DNA from 2 places in the Parerythrobacter aurantius genome. Region 2 is predicted to be linked to the other one. Evidence: predicted binding sites of a transcription regulator. Region 2 holds the regulator's gene; the other holds the start of a gene.

Region 1 (8,621 bases), 1.4 Mb from region 2:
CAACGTACTCGGCTCCCTTGAGCAAGATCTCGGGAAGCGGAACCGATGCTGGAGGCGACAAGGTCGCGAAGGATCCGAACACGTCGTTATCAAGGGTAAGCTGGTGCCCTTGTCGATCAGACAATAGCTGCACGTCACCTTGTTCGCCGTGAAGGCCAAGGGAAAGTGCTGCAACGCGGTCAGGAAAACCCGGCACCAGGGAAAGGGCAAGGGCAAGCGCGGCAAGTTGCTCGCGATCACCAACGTTCGAAGCGCTCGACGCCTCCGACCAATCCTCCAGTTCGGCAAGTACGATCTCGCAGATCCTCGGGCGCAACTTCGGGTCCGCCCAGGCTTGGCGCAGTCGCCTATTCGCCGCCGAAGACCGGATCCAAGAATCGATGTATCGGCCGATCTCGGATTCGGTCACGTTGTAGCCGCCGGCAAATCCATAACGCTCGAACATGTCGTGGAAGCAGGCCCGGTCGCCTGCACGTATAATAGCCTGCGAAATCGCGATACTGATGTACTTGAACTGGTTTACCGGGCGAGCCGTGGGACGACCGTAGCGGTAGTCGGTGCTCACCAACCACCGCGCGAGCGAATGCCAAAATTTTTCCGTGTCGATGCCGTGCAAGCTGAGCTGGTCTCGCGGCAAGCCTGTTAGCTCGCTCAACCGCACGTAGTAGTTGCCCTGCGTGTGCGTGCCGTCCGAGGCCATGAGTTCCGCGGCGTGCGACAGGCAAAACAGCAAGGCCGTGAACGGCGGCTTTGTCACCATCCCTTCCTTGCGCCAGAACTTGAGCTGGGTTTCGTGACGAGCGTAGGGATCACCCGTCCGCGAAAGGCTTCGCCCCACTTCTCTACAGATGAACGCCTCGACCTCTTCCTCGCCTTGGCCAAGGCGCTTCGCGGCAGATGACAGCGCGACAGGATCGAGAACCATGAAGACGGGACGGGATTCGAAGCGCCCCGAGAAGATTACTTCGTTCAGGACCTCGTTTACTTCGCCGTACACCGAATAACCCCCTGGATTGGCACAAGATGACCGGGCAAAAGCTTGCTGTCCAGATGAAAGGAATGGATAATTCCCCGATGAAACGAAAAAGCGAAAAACCGAGCGAAACACCTGGACCGCCGAGAGGCCCCGTGCTAGCAAACACGGCATGACTCTCGACACCAAGACCCTCGACAAGGACGGGACGACCGCGGTCCCGCTGACTTCCGCCGAAGAGCCAACGGCGACTCGTTCGATCTATTCCGCGGTCGACTTGTTTGCGGGGTGCGGCGGGCTTGGCACCGGGCTCGAGAACGCCGGCTTCACGACGGTCTTCGTCAACGAGCTCGATAAGGACGCGATGGCAACCTACCTGCGCAACCGGGGACACGAGCTCGGCGGCATGCGCTTCTCTGACAATGCCGAGCTTCGCTGCCACGACGCGCACGAGCTCAAGGGCAAGCGGCTCGAGAAGCTGGTCAGCGATCTCGGATCGATGAGCGAGGTCGACTTGCGCTTCGAGCAAGCTAGCCTCGGCAAACTCAGCAACCTCGACCTCGTCGCCGGCGGCCCTCCTTGCCAAGGGTACTCGGGCATCGGGATCAGGCGTTCTTACGCGGTCGACAAGGAAGCCCTGCCTTCCAACCGGCTTTACGCGAGGATGACCAAGATCATTGACCGGCTTCGTCCGCGCATGTTCCTGTTCGAGAACGTGCGCGGGCTCTTGACCTCCCGCTGGACGCGCGAGGGTTCGCGGAAGATCTTCCCGGATGTATTGGGAGAATTCCGCAAGATCCCGGGTTACGAGGTCCGGTGGTCGCTGGTCTACGCCAAGGATTACGGCGTTCCGCAGAACCGGCCGCGCGTGCTGCTCGTCGGAATACGCAAGGACATTCTCGAGGCCTGTAGCTTCCTCGACAAGGACGCGGACGCGGAAGACGCTGTCGCGTGCGGGTTCTTGCCGCCGCCGAACCCGGGATCGTTTCCCGACCTCGTCGACCTGCTTGGCGACCTTATCGATCCCAAGATCACGAAGATCTTGCGGAGCGGTGAATTCCCCGCCGGTTCGTTCGAGACCACTGCCTACCCGCGCAAGCCGATGAACGAGTTGCAGGAAGGTTTTCGCACCCCGCCGACCTGGGCCGCCTCCCGGGCAGGCAAGCTGACGGAGCAGGAGTACAGCAAGCACAAGCGCGAGATCGTCGAGAAGTTCGACTACATGCTGGCGAATGGCGGCGAGATTCCCGCCCACGCGCAAACCAAGAAATTCTCGCAGCGCGTCTTGAAGCCGCGTTGGGGGAATGCCGAGCCGAACATGACCGCGACCTCGCTTCCGGACGATTACGTCCATTTTAGCCAGCCGCGCATCCTCACCGTGAGGGAATGGGCAAGGCTCCAGATGTTCCCCGATTGGTACGAGTTCTCGGGCAAGCGGACGACGGGTGGTATCCGCCGGGCCGGGAACCCGCTCGAAGGCAACTTCGACCGCGAGGTTCCCAAGTACACGCAGATCGGCAATGCCGTTCCCGTCGGCCTCGCCGAGGCAGTCGGCAAGCATTTCCGCAAGGTTCTGGACGAGGCCGTGGGAACCCGTGCTTGAGAAGAGTGACACGGACGTCGGCGATGTCCTCGCCGCGTTCACGCGGCACGAGATTGACGTAGCGCTCTTGGTCCCCACCGAAACGGGGCTGAAGAAGTCGATCATGGACGCGACCGCCAACGTGCGGGATTATCTCCTGTCAACCGGCATCCACGATTTCGACGACCAGGCGCAAGGCCCGGAGAACAAGGTGGTCCGCAGGGCCTACTTCGTCGAGCCCGATCGCCTCGTGGAATCGACGGTGTCCCTGTATCGTCCCCAGACTAAGTCCGGCGACCCACGTATCTGGTTTGCCCTGCTCGGGCGCTATGCCGATCCCTACAACTTGCTTGCCGTCTTCGAGCACGAAGGCGACCTCTACGTGGTCAACGCGAGCCGGCCCGAGGTCTTGGCCTCGCTCGACAATGCTGCCAGCTCCCTTGGGCATATCGCGGCAAAGTACCGGCGAGGCGAGGACCCTGTCGTTGGCGAATTGCTCGATGCGCTGAGGGAAATTGCCGCGCAGGGGTTCGTTCGCACGCTGCGTCCGGGTGACACCGGCGTCGGCATGACGCTGGAGACCTTGCTCGGCATCGCGGCCAATGCCGAGAAGACGCCTGACTTCAAGGGGATCGAGCTCAAGGCGAAGCGGATCAAGCGGGCTCCCACCAGGTCCACGCTATTCTCGCAGTCGCCCGATTGGACGGTCAGCCCCGTCGGCTCGGCGTGGAACCTGCTCAGCACCTTTGGGTACCGTCGCAATGGCAAGCTTCGCTTGAATTGCGAGATTAACGCGAAAGCTCCAAACTCCCTCGGGTTCATGCTGAGCGTCGACTCGGAAAAGGACTGGCTGAAGCAGGATCACGTCCGAGCCGAGGAAGAACGGCGCGCGCATGTAGTCACTTGGCCCCTCGAGGTCTTGAGAGGCAGGCTGCGGGAGAAGCATCCCCAGACATTCTGGGTCGGTGCGCGCTGCCGCGGTAAAGGCGCAGACGAGCATTTCCATTACATGCAGGTCGAACACACGCGCGCGCCGAACGTGCGTAATTTCCAAGCGCTCTTGGAAAGCGGCGTGATCTCGGTCGATTACCTCATGAGCCAGAGGGGCGAGAAGCAACTGGTCAGGGACCATGGCTACCTCTTCAAGATCAAGCAGAAAGATTTCCCGGCACTGTTCCCGCCATCCAATGTCCATGTCCTTGCCTGACACGGCCCTCGGGACCGGCGAAAAGCGTAAGCTGACGCTCCTCGCGGCCGATCTCGCGGACTGGTACCGGCAGGGTGGTGGCCGATCCTTCCCATGGCGCAAGCCGGGTACGCCGCTCTACCAGCTCGTTAGCGTGGAAGTCTTGCTCCAGCGGACCCGGGCCGAGACGGTCGCAAGCTTCTACGACCAATTCTTCACCCGCTTCCCGGGTTGGCACGAACTCGCGGGCGCACCAGCCGAAGAGCTCGAGGAGTTCCTCAAGCCGCTCGGCCTATGGAAACGCAGGGCCGCCTCGTTGCGTGCACTCGCGGCCTATGCTTCCGAACATGACGGCGTGTTTCCTAACCGTTACGAGGAGCTCCTGCAGGTGCCTGCCGTTGGCCAGTACGTTGCCCACGCGATCTTGATGTTCCAGCATGGAGAGAGGTTTCCGCTCATCGACGTGAACATGGCGCGCGTGGTGGAGCGCTTCGTGCGCCCGCGCAAACTTGCCGACATCCGGCACGATCCTTGGCTTCAGCAAGCTTGCAAGTGGCTCGTGAGGCGAGGCGACCCGACAACGGTCAATTGGTCAGTGCTCGACCATGCCGCGTTAACCTGTCGCGCGCGAAACCCCGGCTGCAAGTCGTGTTTCGTTTCCAGCAGGTGTGCCTTCAAGGCCGTCTAGGATCTTCGCGAGGCACGGTCGGCTTCGCATTTGACGCCAAGTAGGTTTCAACTTTCTCGATCGTGCGGCGCCGCGGTCGCCTTCCGAGCCGAAGGTCAAGAACGAACCGGGGGTCGCCGACTGCCCGCCTCCCGAAGCGCGTCGCGGACATCCGCGATTCCCGCAGGTGGCACTCGATCCTATCCAGCAGTTTCATGTGGTCCTCGACTCGCTTTGCCCTTGTGTTCTTGTTTTGTTCTTAGTAGGAAGAGTCCATTGAGTCTAGGAAATTTCCTTCACACCGGCATTGACCGGAAGGATGCAAGCGATGGAACAAGTACGGGAAGAACTCGACAGGCTGATCCAGCAAAGGCGGCTCGGTTACTCCTCGATTTCCCGCCTGATCGGGCGCAACTCGTCGTATATCCAGCAGTTCATCAAGCGCGGGTCTCCGCGTCGGCTCGACGATAACGACCGGCGAACGCTGGCGAGCTTCTTCGGCGTCGACGAGCAGGTCCTGGGTGGCCCACCGTTGCCGGTCCGCGACGGCTTGGTCGAGATCCCGGTGCTCGATGTCGATGCATCGGCCGGTTTCGGGGCGATTGCCGAGAGCGAAACGGCGCATACTCGCTTCGGCTTCGACGAGCGGTGGCTCAAGCGACTTACCCCGGCCAAGAGCCCCAGCCTCTCGATCATCCATGTCTTGGGCGACTCCATGGAGCCAACGCTCAGCGACGGCGACGAGGTCATGGTCGATGCGTCCGACCACGGTTCCCGCCTGCGTGACGGGATCTACGTCCTGCGGGCCGACGATGCTCTCGTTGTAAAGCGTGTCACCCTCAAGCCCGGTGGACGCAAGATCACGATTAGTAGCGACAACCCGGCCTACCCGAGCTGGGATGACGTCGACCGGTCGGGCATCCAGGTGGTCGGCCGCGTCATTTGGTTCGGCCGCGCGATCTAGCTGTCTGGCAAGCTGTAGCGTGCTTTCACGTGCTGCGCGGTCTCCTGGATGCTGGGATAGACCGTCGTGGCGTTGATGTTAAGGGCGTCGAGTTGACCAAGGATCCGCTCCTTGTCCTTGACGGTGATCCGCGAAACCTCGAGCCCGTCCTGGCCAGATTCGGGCAAGATCGCCTCGTGGCCAAACAGCAAGAATGCACCTGATTGCGACTTGATGCGGGTGTTCGTTTGCTTTGCCTTCACGCAGACGATCGAGCCAAGGTCGTCGGGCACGATCCGAGCTTCGAAGAAGCCTTTTTCCGACTTGATGTGATGCAGGAGCTTGCCGGTGACCGGCTCACGGTTAAACTCTTCGAGTTCCAACGAGAGATCGATATCGCTCTTCTGCTCGTAGCTCAGCTTGGATAGGTTGGAGATGCAACTAACCGTATCGGAATCGTAGTATTTCACCTGCTCTTCCGGCACGCGGAAGATGATGACCTCACCGTCCTCGTCCATCAGTTCGGGCTTGCAATAGCAGGCGAAAAACAGCGCCACCAACGGGTTGCCCGAGATGTCGAGAAGCCGCGTCGGTAACCCGTAGTGCTGCATCCTGACCAGCTGGTCGAAGCAGTACTGGTCGCCCTCGAACTCGTCGTAGTGGGCGATGAGCAGTTCCTTGCAGAGGCGATCCTCGTTCGGCATGAACTTCCAACTGCCATTCGGCCACTTTCGAAGCAGCGAAGGCGTTAGTTCGAACGTGACATCCTCGTGGCCCCTGTAAAACGTCTGTTCTCCATCCTTGGGCGGATGCGCCTGCAGAACTTCAAGAAACGCTTCAACGCTGTCGACCTCATCTATGATGTTCTTGTGCCTCTCGGGAGGCTCTGCACCGGGAGCATCGGCCACTCCACCGAGCAATTCGGCGACCGCATCGGCAAATGCTGGCTTCCGTTCGGCCAGCCCTGCGAGAATCGGACCGGATGCGCCTTCGCGCACGGCCCAGTGCGTGCGGTAGAGCTGGAACCCGTCGGCACCAAACATCTCTGTTGCCTGCTCAACGCTCTCGAACGCGACCTCGCCGAAATCTATGATCGGTTCGAAATCGGCCGTAACTTCCCTCTTGCCGGCCTCGAGGTTCGAAACGCGCCCGTAGCGGACAATCATCGTGGGATTGTCGGTCGACCGGTCAATCTCGCTACACAGGAAGGTCGGCAGCTTGCCGAGGAATTCGAGGGAAGGTGGCCCGAGGTCCTCCAAGCCCTTGGCCAGCTCGGTAGGAGTATACTCGAACATTCGGCCACGGCTCATGCCGATCTCGTCAACACCTACGACGTAATCGGGGTTGCCGAATGATATGTAGTTGAAGTTGTCTGCCATGGAGCTACGCGCAAAACCTCGCTTGAGACGGCCCAAAATAGATGCCTCTCACGGGTATGCGTTTCACTTAAAGATTCCAACGCCCAATCAGCCAGCAGCTCCACGGGAGACCATTTCTCGACACCCGGGACCCGTATCGATAGACAGCAGAACCTTGAGAACACGAAGCTTTAAGCCGTTTCAGTGTAAGTGAGCGCCCTTTTTGACCACTTCTTGAAGGTATCATCATGGCTGTAGGCTATCGGCGCATGAAGCTCACCGTCGAGCTGATCGATGAGGCCATGGAGCGTGCCGACAGCCTCCCCATCTTCGAGAATTCGCATAGGCAAGAACAGGCAAATCTCGTCGGCTGCATCGGCGAGATCGTCTTCGAGAGATACCTCGCTCACCACCAAGTCACCTTCAAGAACGACACGATTTCTACCCGCCGTGATTACGTTATCGGGAATTCGCTCGCGCTGGACGTGAAGACGAAAGATCGGACGGTTCGGCCGCAACGCCACTTCGACAACTCGGTCCCGCTGTACAACCACCCACACCAGCGACCCGACTATTATTACTTCATTTCGTTGCTCCGCGAGAAGTCGCTCGGCGCGACAGATCCTAGGCGCTTCAAAGAAGCGTACTTGATGGGCGGGATCTCGCTCCAAGACCTCGACCGGGTGGCGAAACGTTGGGACGCCGGGCAGACCGATCCTTCGAATGGCACGACGTTTTGGACGGCCTGCCTCAATGTCCAGATGGATCAATTGACTCCGAACGACCAGCTCCTCGAGACCTTCCGGAACGCGTAGGAGCGGTCGGCTTCTATCCAATCCCCCTAGATCCCTATTTCGAAGGGCTTTACGCGTTCCTTCGCGAGTTCGAGTTTCTCCTTTTCCGAAGGTACAACCTCGTTCCCGTTGTCCCTCGTGAGGCCCTTGGCAGCCGCCGCCTTGAGCCGCTGCGTAACTTCGAGGGCCGATGTCTTCTCGCCGCTGTTTGACTTGATGGCCCGGCCGAGTTTCTCGGCATTGTCCGCGACAAGCGTAAGGCCATCGCGAAGCCGGGTGACCGTAACAAGAAATGTCTGCCGGTTCGAGAGGTTGCGTTCGCGGCTGTCCATCACAGCAATCCCGCGATCTGACGTCAGTCCCTGTGCCATGTGCGCGTTCAGCGCGTAGGCCAAGTCTAGGCGTTTCAGCATCGGGTCACTTCGCGACAAGCGCAGTTCCTTTCCCGACGTGGTCTCCACCGTGACGCCTTTCGGATCGATCGCGACGATCCTCGCCTGGTCGGCGTTGAAGAGCGCGCGCTTGTGGTCGGTGTCGGTCCAACGGATCTTGTCACCCTCGAAAGCGACCAGCGACTTTCGCTCGAAAAGCGACAGCCGGTCATTCCCTGCACCGGGGCGGAGCCGTGACGGGCTGAAGTTGCGGGTTCGTCCCTTCTTGTCTTCAAGCACCAGTCGCTTTCGCGAGTGGTCGATCGATTTGACCGTGTAGTCTCCCGCCGCCAGTCCCTGGGCGCGGTCGAAGGATCGGAAGTTGAGGACCATGCCGACCCGGTATGCTCCGAGGTGTCGCAGTTCCTCGCGCGTGGCGTTAATCCGTACATGGACGCTCAACCTTGCCGCCCTTGGCCCGAGCTCGCCATTGGCCTTGAGGCCGCGCTGCACAGCCTCGTTGACCGCGGATCGAAGGGATCGCCCCGACGCGTAGATCGAAGTCCGATCACGATCCGCCGGGCTTAGCGAGAGCCATTGCTCGGCAGCAACGATCGCACTGTCCCCCCGAGCCTCGATGGTTGAAGGGGCAAGGGCCCGGAGCGCATCGTCGATGCGACCCTCCTGCGCGGCGGCCTGGGCTCGCCGCAAGCCGGGATCGCGGCCGCGCAGATTAACGTCCATGTT
Region 2 (8,621 bases):
TTCCAGGGGCTTACAATTTCGCCCGCAAGGCGTGGTTCGACGGCCTGGCGGCAACCGGCTCTGCAATCGGCGAGGTAGAGCTGGTTTCGGTCGCGCCGTCCGCGGCGGGCATGACCGCGGTCCAGCGGGCGCTGTCGGCGCATGTGCGCGAGCGGCTCGAAGGTTCGGCGGGGGCCATCGCAGCCGCCTTTGCCAGCGGCGACCGCGGTGCGATCGGCGAAGCGGACGAGGCGGCGATGCGCGATGCGGGGCTGACGCATCTCCTTTCGATCAGCGGGCTCCATGTCAGCGCGATCATTGCGGCGGCATATGTCCTGGCCATGCGGTTGCTGGCCCTGTGGCCGTGGCTAGCCTTGCGTGTCAGGCTGCCGCTAATGGCCGCGACGGTCGGCGCATTGGCGGGCGTCGGATACACGCTGCTGACCGGGGCCGAAGTTCCCACGGTACGGAGCTGCGCGGCCGCAGTGCTGGTTCTCATCGCACTGGCACTCGGGCGAGAGCCCCTGTCGCTGCGCATGGTGGCGGTGGCGGCCGGCTTCGTCCTGTTGCTGTGGCCCGAATCGCTCATTGGCCCGAGCTTCCAGATGTCGTTCTGCGCCGTGCTGGCGATCGTCGCCCTGCACAATGCCGCACCCGTCCAGCGTTTCCTTGCCGCGCGGGAAGAGGGCGTTTCCGCCCGCGTCGGGCGGCGATTTGCCATACTGCTGCTGACGGGGCTGGTGATCGAAATCGCGCTGATGCCGATCGTGCTGTTCCATTTCCACAGGGCAGGGATTTATGGCGCGCTCGCCAATGTGGTGGCGATCCCGCTTGTGACGTTCGCCTCGATGCCGTTGATTGCGCTGGCGCTCACGTTCGATCTCGTCGGGGCGGGCGCTCCGTTCTGGTGGCTGGCGGGGCAATCGCTCGACCTGCTGCTGGGTATCGCGCATCTCGTGTCAGAGCAGCCGGGCGCGGTTCGCTTGATGCCGCAAATGGGGGCGGGGACGCTGGCGCTGTTCGTTGCGGGCGGGCTGTGGCTGGCCCTGTGGCGCGGGCGAACGCGGCTGTGGGGCCTGCTTCCCGCTGCCTTAGGAGCAGTGATGCTGTCCTTGACCCCCACGCCGGACGTGCTGGTGTCGGGCGACGGTCGGCATGTCGGCATTGTCGAGGACGGCCGGTTGATCACCCTGCGCGAGGCGCGTTCGGACTATGCCAGGGACAACCTGCTGGAACTGGCCGGGATCAGGGGCGAGCCGGTCGCGATCGACGACTGGCCGGGCGCAGAGTGCAGTCGCGATTTCTGTGTCATTTCGCTCGAGCGGGCAGGGCGACAGCACCATGTCCTCATGGCGCGCAGCCGCGAGCGGATCGAGGAGCGGGCACTGGCGGCCGCATGCGAGCGGGCGGATATCGTGATTGCCGATCGTTGGCTGCCGCGATCGTGCCGGCCCGGCTGGCTCAAGGTTGATCGCAAGTTCCTCGGCCAGTCGGGCGGGCTAGCGCTGTTCCTGGAAGACGGGCGTTTTACGAGCGTGGCGCAGGCCGAGGGGCAACATGGCTGGTGGAAGCCGGAAGAGCCGCGTTCCTACAGGCGACGCGAACCTGAAGCAGTGCAGGAGAAAGTGGGGGAGCGGCGGTGAGGCGGGCGAGCCTCGCTGCGGGGACAGGACCGCTCCCCTCGGGGTAACTCAGAAACTCAATGATAGCGGCGCAGGAGCCCGGCGAGCTTGCCCTGCACCTCGACCTGGTGCGGCTCGTACACTTGCGGCGCGTATGCGCCATTGGCCGGATCGAGCACGATCTTGCCGTTCTCGCGGCGCAGGTATTTGAGCGTCGCTTCCTCATTGTTGACCAGCGCCACCACGATTTCGCCGTCCCGGGCGGTGCTGGTGCTGCGCACGAGGGCATAGTCGCCATCGAAAATCCCGGCCTCGATCATCGAGTCGCCGGACACTTCCAGGGCATAGTGATCGCCCGGGCCGAGCAGTGCGGCAGGCACCGGCATCGATGTCTGCCCCTCGAGCGCCTCGATCGGGACGCCGGCGGCGATCCTGCCGTGAAGCGGAATCTCGATGATATCGTTGGCGGGCTGCGGTGCGGCCTTTGGTGCGGCCATGCGGGTGACGACATCCTTGGCAGGCTTGCCGCCACCTACCGCATCCTCGGGTTGCTTGAGCACTTCCAGCGCGCGGGCGCGGTTGGGCAGGCGGCGGATGAAACCGCGTTCCTCGAGCGCGGAAATCAGCCGGTGGACACCCGACTTGCTCTTGAGGTCAAGCGCTTCCTTCATCTCCTCGAACGAGGGGGAAATTCCCGTTTCCTCCAGCTTCTGCTGGATGAAGCGGATCAGTTCGTGCTGCTTTGCGGTCAGCATGTCCTTTGGCTCCCTGTAGCCTGTTCCATTTCCGTGCGCCGATGCGAACGAATGCGGAACAATTAGGCAACGCGATTCGCCAAGTCAAGCAATTCAGGGATTTTCCAACAGGTAGCACGGAACAGGCGTTCCCGCTTTGGTCGGGGGAGTGTTCGCCGGGCGGTCGATCAGCACGTCCGATCGGGCGAGGGTGAGCAAAGCGCTGCTATCCCGCTGGAGAGCAGGGACGACGCCTGTCGCGTGGAGCGAACCACGCAGGAACTCACGTCGCGCGCCGCCTTCCGGGCAGTCCTCGGCAAGCGGGAGCATGATCGGTAGCGGCAGACAGTCATTCGCTCCGAGCAAACGCCGCAGGGCGGGCAGCATGAACAGGAAGCCTGTGACGAAGGCCGAGACGGGATTGCCTGGAAGGCCCAGGATCAGTTGCTGCCCCCACCGCGCCACCAACAGCGGCTTGCCCGGTCGCATGGCGACCTTCCAGAAGCCAATTTCGGCCCCGACCGCCTCTAGCGCAGGTTTGGCGAGGTCGTGGTCGCCAACCGAGGCACCGCCGGTCAGGATCAGCAAGTCGGCATCAGCATGGGCCTCCAGGGCAGCGATGATCGCATCCAGCCGGTCGGGCAGGGGAGCGCTTTGGGTGATGGAGCACGGCAAGCTCGCCGCAAGCGCTCCGAGCATCGCGCCATTGCTGGCAGGGATTTGGTGCAGCGCGCAAGTGGTTGGGTCGGTGGCTAACTCGTCACCGCTATCAAAGATGGCGACGCAGGGCTTGCGATGGACGGATATCTCGGCGTGTCCGGCAGAGCGGATAAGCGCCATTTGCGCGGGGCCAATGCGGGTTCCGGCAGGGAGGAGGTGGTCGCCCGGAGCGAACTCGAAACCCCTGCGTCGGATGTGCTTGCCGAGCGGTGGCTCCTCGGTCGCAGTGACCTGAACACCCACAACCTCGGCCTCCTCCTGAATCAGGATCCGGTCCGCGCCTTCGGGCAGGATCGCGCCAGTCGAGATCCGCACGCACTCGCCGGGCGCAATCGTGCCGCCGAAGGGCTCGCCGCAGCGGCTTTCGCCGAGCTTTTGCCACGGTCCCGGGCCGGCCACGGCATAGCCGTCCATCGCCGAAAGATCGGCCGGGGGCTGGGTCCGCCTGGCTTTCAGCGGTTGTGCCAGATAGCGACCGATAGCGTGCTCGACTGGCAGCTCTTCGACCGGCATCGGCGCGAGCAGCGCCAGCATCTGAAACTGCGCTTCCTCGACAGAGAGCATCGCCCGGATCATTCCGCCAGCCAGTGCCCCGATTTGCCGCCGCGCTTTTTCAGCAGGCGAACACCGTCGATGACCATGCCCTTGTCCAGCGCCTTGGCCATGTCATAGATCGTGAGGAGTGCCACGGAAGCCGCTGTCATTGCTTCCATTTCCACCCCGGTCTTGCCCGTCAGCGAGGCAGTCGCGCTGACTGCGATGCCGCCTTCGACATAGTCAAACGCCACTTCGACCGAGGTCAGTGCGAGAGGATGGCACAGCGGGATCAATTCGGCGGTCTTCTTGGCCGCCATGATTCCGGCAATGCGTGCGGCGGAGAGCACGTCACCCTTAGGCGCGTCCCCGGCCTTGATCGCGGCCAGTGCTTCGTTACTCATCCGGATCACTCCGCCCGCGCGGGCCATGCGCTGCGTTTCCGCCTTGCCGCCGACATCGACCATATGCGCTGCGCCGGCCTCGTCGAGATGGGTCAGTCGGGTCACTGAGAGCCCTCCGCTAACCCGTTGAAATACCGTCGCGTGTTACACATGTTACACTGTCCTGGAGCAAAAAAAGTCGCGGCCATCCGATTGCCTGGAAACAAGCGGCGCTACGGGGCGGGGCTGTTGCAGCATCATCCCCGCTTCTTGGCAGGTTCGGTCGCAGTAGGACAGTCCTTGTGGCCAGCCGTCCATAGCCCGGCGCGGTCCAACGGGCTGCAGGGCGCGCAAGGCCCCGCCTAGCCCTGCAACAGGGCCCGCGTCGCCGCCTCGACGTCATCCTGCCGCATCAGGCTTTCCCCGACGAGGAACGTCCGCACGCCCGCCGCGGCCAACCGCTGGCAGTCGGCATGGCTGTTGATGCCGCTTTCGCCCACCAGCAAGGTGCCCGCCGGTGCAAGCGGTGCGAGGCGTTCGGTGGTGGCGAGATCGGTGGTGAAGGTCCTGAGGTCGCGGTTGTTCACCCCGATCAGCCGCGATTGCAGCGCGTGGGCGCGTTCCATCTCGGCCTCGTCATGGACTTCGACCAGCACATCCATGCCGTATTCGCGCGCGGCGGCCTCGATCTCCTGCATCTGCGCGTCGGAGAGCGCGGCGACGATGATCAGGATCGCATCTGCACCCATGCTGCGCGCTTCGGCGCATTGCCACGGATCGACCATGAAATCCTTGCGCAAGACGGGCAGGGTGCAGGCCCCGCGTGCGGCGACCAGATAGTCGGCGTGGCCCTGGAACCAGTCCTCGTCTGTCAGGACAGAGAGGCAGGCCGCGCCGCCGGCCTCGTAGGCACGGGCGTGGTTGGAAGGTTGGAAGTCTTTCCGGATCAGACCCTTGGAAGGCGAAGCTTTCTTGATTTCCGCGATAAGGGCGAAGCCATCAGCCGCCTTTGCCCGCAGCGCCGCCTCGAACCCGCGCGGGGCTTTTTGGGCCGTAATACGGTCGGCGAGTTCGGCGGGCGGGAGCACCGCCTTGCGCGCAGTCACTTCCGCGTATTTCCCAGCGCAGATTTCTTCGAGCTTGTTCACTTCGCCATCTCGATCCAGCGCGCCAGCAGCGCCTTCGCCTTGCCATTGTCGAGCGCCTCGGCGGCCATCGCGGCGCCTTCGGCCCAGTCGGCAGTGCGCCCCGCAACCACCAGCGCCGCCGCCGTGTTGAACTTTACGGTCTCGCGATAGGCGCTGTGCTCGCCGTCCAGCAGCGCAGCCAAGGCCTTGGCATTATGCGCCGGATCGCCGCCGCGTATGGCTTCCAAAGGTGCGTGGTCCAGACCGGCAGTGGCAGCATCGACCCGGCGCATGGCGAACTCGTGCCCGGTAACGTCGGCCATTTCATTGCCGCCGGCGAGGCTGAGCTCGTCGAGCCCCTCGTCGCCAGAGACGATAAAGGTGCGGTCCGTCCCCAGCCGCGCCGCCGCATCGCCGTAGATCGAGACATAGCCGGGCCGGGCGATACCGATAAGCTGGCGCCTCACGCCGACCGGGTTGGAGAGCGGCCCCATCAGGTTGAAGATCGTGCGCCGGCCGAGCGCCTTGCGGATCGGCTGGATGCGGACCATCGCGGGGTGATGGTTGGGCGCGAAGAGGAAGCAGATGCCGATTTCGGCCAGCGTCTTTTCCGCCGTGCGCCCGGCCGCCGCCATGTCGAGCCCCAGCACTTCGAGCGTATCGGCCACGCCCGAGAGCGAGGAAATGGCGCGGTTGCCGTGGCGCGCGACCGGCACGCCGCAGGCGGCGACGACCAGCCCGACGGCGGTCGAGACATTGAGCGTGTGATGCCCGTCGCCCCCGGTGCCGCAGACGTCGATCGCGTCATCCGGTCCGGCCACGGGGATGTAGCGCGCGCGCAGGGCGCGGGCGGCCCCGGCAATCTCGTCCGCCGTTTCGCTGCGTTCGGTCATGGCGAGGAGGAAGCGGGCGATTTCCTCGTCACTCGCATCGCCGTCGAGGATCCAGCCGAAGACTTCTTCGGCCTCGGCCTCGCTCATATGCGGGACGGCGAGCGGGAGGTGCTTCATGCGGGCATCCCGTTCTTTGCGGGCACTTCGATCCCGCACAGGCGCAGGTAATTTGCGAGCAGGTCGTGCCCGTGCTCGGTCGCGATACTTTCGGGGTGGAACTGGACCCCGTGGATCGGCAGCTCGGTGTGGCGGAAGCCCTGGACGTGGCCGTCGTCGCTCGTCGCATTGACCGCGAGGCAATCAGGAATGCCCTCGACGATCAGCGAGTGATAGCGGGTGGCGGTGAAGGGGCTGGGCAGGCCGGCGAAGACGCCCGTGCCGTCATGCGTCACCGGCGATGTCTTGCCGTGCATCAGTCCGCCGCGCACCACCTTGCCGCCGAAAAACTGCCCGATCGCCTGGTGCCCGAGGCATACGCCGAGCAAAGGCAGCGCCTTGTCGGCACAGGCAGCGACCAGTTCGAGGCTGATCCCGGCCTCGTTCGGCGTGCAGGGGCCGGGCGAGATCAGGATGCCCTTCGCTCCGCTCGACACCGCCTGCCCGGCACTGATGGCATCGTTGCGCTCGACACGCACATCCGCGCCCAGTTCCATCAAATAGTGGACCAGGTTGAAGGTGAAACTGTCGTAATTGTCGATGACGAGGATCATGCGGTGTTCCCGGCAAACGCGTCCGTCGCCCGTACCAGCCCGTCGGTGATACCCGGTTCCGTGAACAGATGACCTCCGTCGGGGACAATCTGGAGGTCCACGTCGGGCCAGGCTTTCTTTAGCGCCCAGGCGGCGGCGGGCGGGGTGCAGCAATCGTGGCGGCCCTGGACGATGACGCCCGGGATGCCCTTCAGGCGGTGCACATCGCGCAGCAACTGGCCCGGCTCGAGCCACGCGTAGTTGAGGAAGTAATGCGTCTCGATCCGGGCCGTGGCGACGGCGTTGTCGCCATCGGCCATGTGGTCGACCGTATCCTCCTGCGGCAGCAGTGTGCAGGTGACGCCTTCCCAGCGGTTCCAGGCGCTGGCGGCGGCGCGGCGCACTTCCGGATCGGCATCGTCGAGCAGGCGGCTGTAGATCGCGGTCATGTCGTCGCCCTCCAGCCCCGCGACATGGGCGGTGAAGCGGTCCCATTCTTCGGGGAAGAGTTCGCTGGCGCCATACTTGACCAGCCAGTCGAGTTCCGCTTGCTCGCACAGGAATATCCCGCGCAGGATTATCTCGCTGACGCGTTCGGGGTGGGTCTGCGAATAGGCGAGGGCGAGGGTCGAGCCCCAGCTGCCGCCGAACACTTGCCATTTTTCGAAGCCGCACATTTCGCGCAGGCGCTCCATGTCGGCAACGAGGTCCCAGGTGGTGTTGTTCTCGAGGCTGGCGAAGGGGGTCGAGCGGCCGCAGCCGCGCTGGTCGAACAGCAGCACGTCGTAGCGGGCCGGATCCCACTGCCGCCGGTGGTTGGGGTTGCAGCCCGCGCCGGGGCCGCCGTGCAGCATCACCGCCGGCTTGGTCCCCGGCGTGCCGACCCGTTCCCAGTAGATCGAATGCCCGTCGCCGACGTCGAGCATCCCGCTCGCATAGGGTTCGATCTCGGGATAGAGGGTGCGTTCGTAGGTCAGCGGCATCATTTTTTCTCCACGACGATCATCGGTCCTATGGGCGCACGGCTGTCCATCCGGTCGTTGGCAGGGTCCCACAGGCTCGATACCGACCCGTCGAGATAGAGCGCGTTGGGCGTATCGGCGACATCGCGGAAGAACCGCGCCAGCTTGCCGAAGCTGATCGCGCCTTCGCTGATGACGAAATGGGCACGGCCCTTGCGGTCGATCCCCACCCCGTTGCGGATCGTGCGCGAGGGACCGTCCTCGGTGATCTCGGGATGCAGCTTGCCGTCGATCAGCAGCATCGGGCCGCTCTGGGTGCCGAACTGTGGTCGGTCGCCGACGCTGGCGAGGAAGCTTTCGGCCGTGCGGATGCGCCATTCGCCGCCGCTGCCGTAGAATACGCCGTTGGGCTTGAGGTGGAAGTTGCCCGCGCCATCGGCCGTGTTGAGTTCCTTCAGTCGGTTGCTCTCTTCGACAAAATAGCCAATCGGTTTTCCTTCGCCGTCGAACATTCCGCCGTTCACGGCGAAGGCGACCTTGTCCTTGGCAATCGCTGCGGACAGGTTCGCGAACGAGCGATAGGCTGCGCCGCCTTCGGGCGACAGGACCATGCCGATGGTGTGGCTCGCCGGATCGGCAATGCAGTGGGTCAGGACGACATCCTCGAACTTGACCTTTTCGCACACGCTTTCCGCTGCGGCGGCCACCGGAGACTTCGTCGGCGCCGGGGCCGGTTGTCCGTCGCCGAATTCTATGACTGTCACGGGTTTCCCCTCCTGCGCTTGGCCGCAGGCGGCCAAGGCAAGGGAAAAGGCCAAGGCTGAGGCAATTCTGGTCTTCACTGGCCGAACCCCGCTTCGCTGGCGATACGGGCTGCCTCGCGCGCGGCGGCGATCAGAGCCCCGGCCTTGGCTTCGCATTCGCGTTGTTCATAGGCAGGATCGCTGTCGGCGACGATCCCCGCACCCGCCTGTACAT

The links. Region 2 encodes LexA, which represses DNA repair genes until DNA is damaged. Its sites were predicted from a motif close to GTTCCNCNCTTGTTCT; they were not measured.
Region 1: a site for LexA is predicted at 4,653-4,668, ahead of WAB17_RS04435 (S24 family peptidase). Genes of this name have one in related genera too.

Annotation. Positions count from the first base shown of each region.
Region 1 is NZ_CP147985.1:889,473-898,093, forward strand. It holds gene WAB17_RS04415 (hypothetical protein) at 1-997, opposite strand, end outside; gene WAB17_RS04420 (DNA cytosine methyltransferase) at 1,146-2,576, shown strand; gene WAB17_RS04425 (MvaI/BcnI family restriction endonuclease) at 2,680-3,762, shown strand; gene WAB17_RS04430 (hypothetical protein) at 3,755-4,429, shown strand; gene WAB17_RS04435 (S24 family peptidase) at 4,737-5,372, shown strand; gene WAB17_RS04440 (FRG domain-containing protein) at 5,369-6,730, opposite strand; gene WAB17_RS04445 (hypothetical protein) at 6,979-7,524, shown strand; gene mobF (MobF family relaxase) at 7,551-8,621, opposite strand, start outside.
Region 2 is NZ_CP147985.1:2,345,175-2,353,795, forward strand. It holds gene WAB17_RS11670 (ComEC/Rec2 family competence protein) at 1-1,622, shown strand, start outside; gene lexA (transcriptional repressor LexA) at 1,679-2,356, opposite strand; gene WAB17_RS11680 (molybdopterin molybdotransferase MoeA) at 2,450-3,631, opposite strand; gene moaC (cyclic pyranopterin monophosphate synthase MoaC) at 3,628-4,098, opposite strand; gene trpC (indole-3-glycerol phosphate synthase TrpC) at 4,335-5,120, opposite strand; gene trpD (anthranilate phosphoribosyltransferase) at 5,117-6,109, opposite strand; gene WAB17_RS11700 (anthranilate synthase component II) at 6,106-6,702, opposite strand; gene pip (prolyl aminopeptidase) at 6,699-7,664, opposite strand; gene WAB17_RS11710 (phosphodiester glycosidase family protein) at 7,664-8,407, opposite strand; gene WAB17_RS11715 (anthranilate synthase component I family protein) at 8,482-8,621, opposite strand, start outside.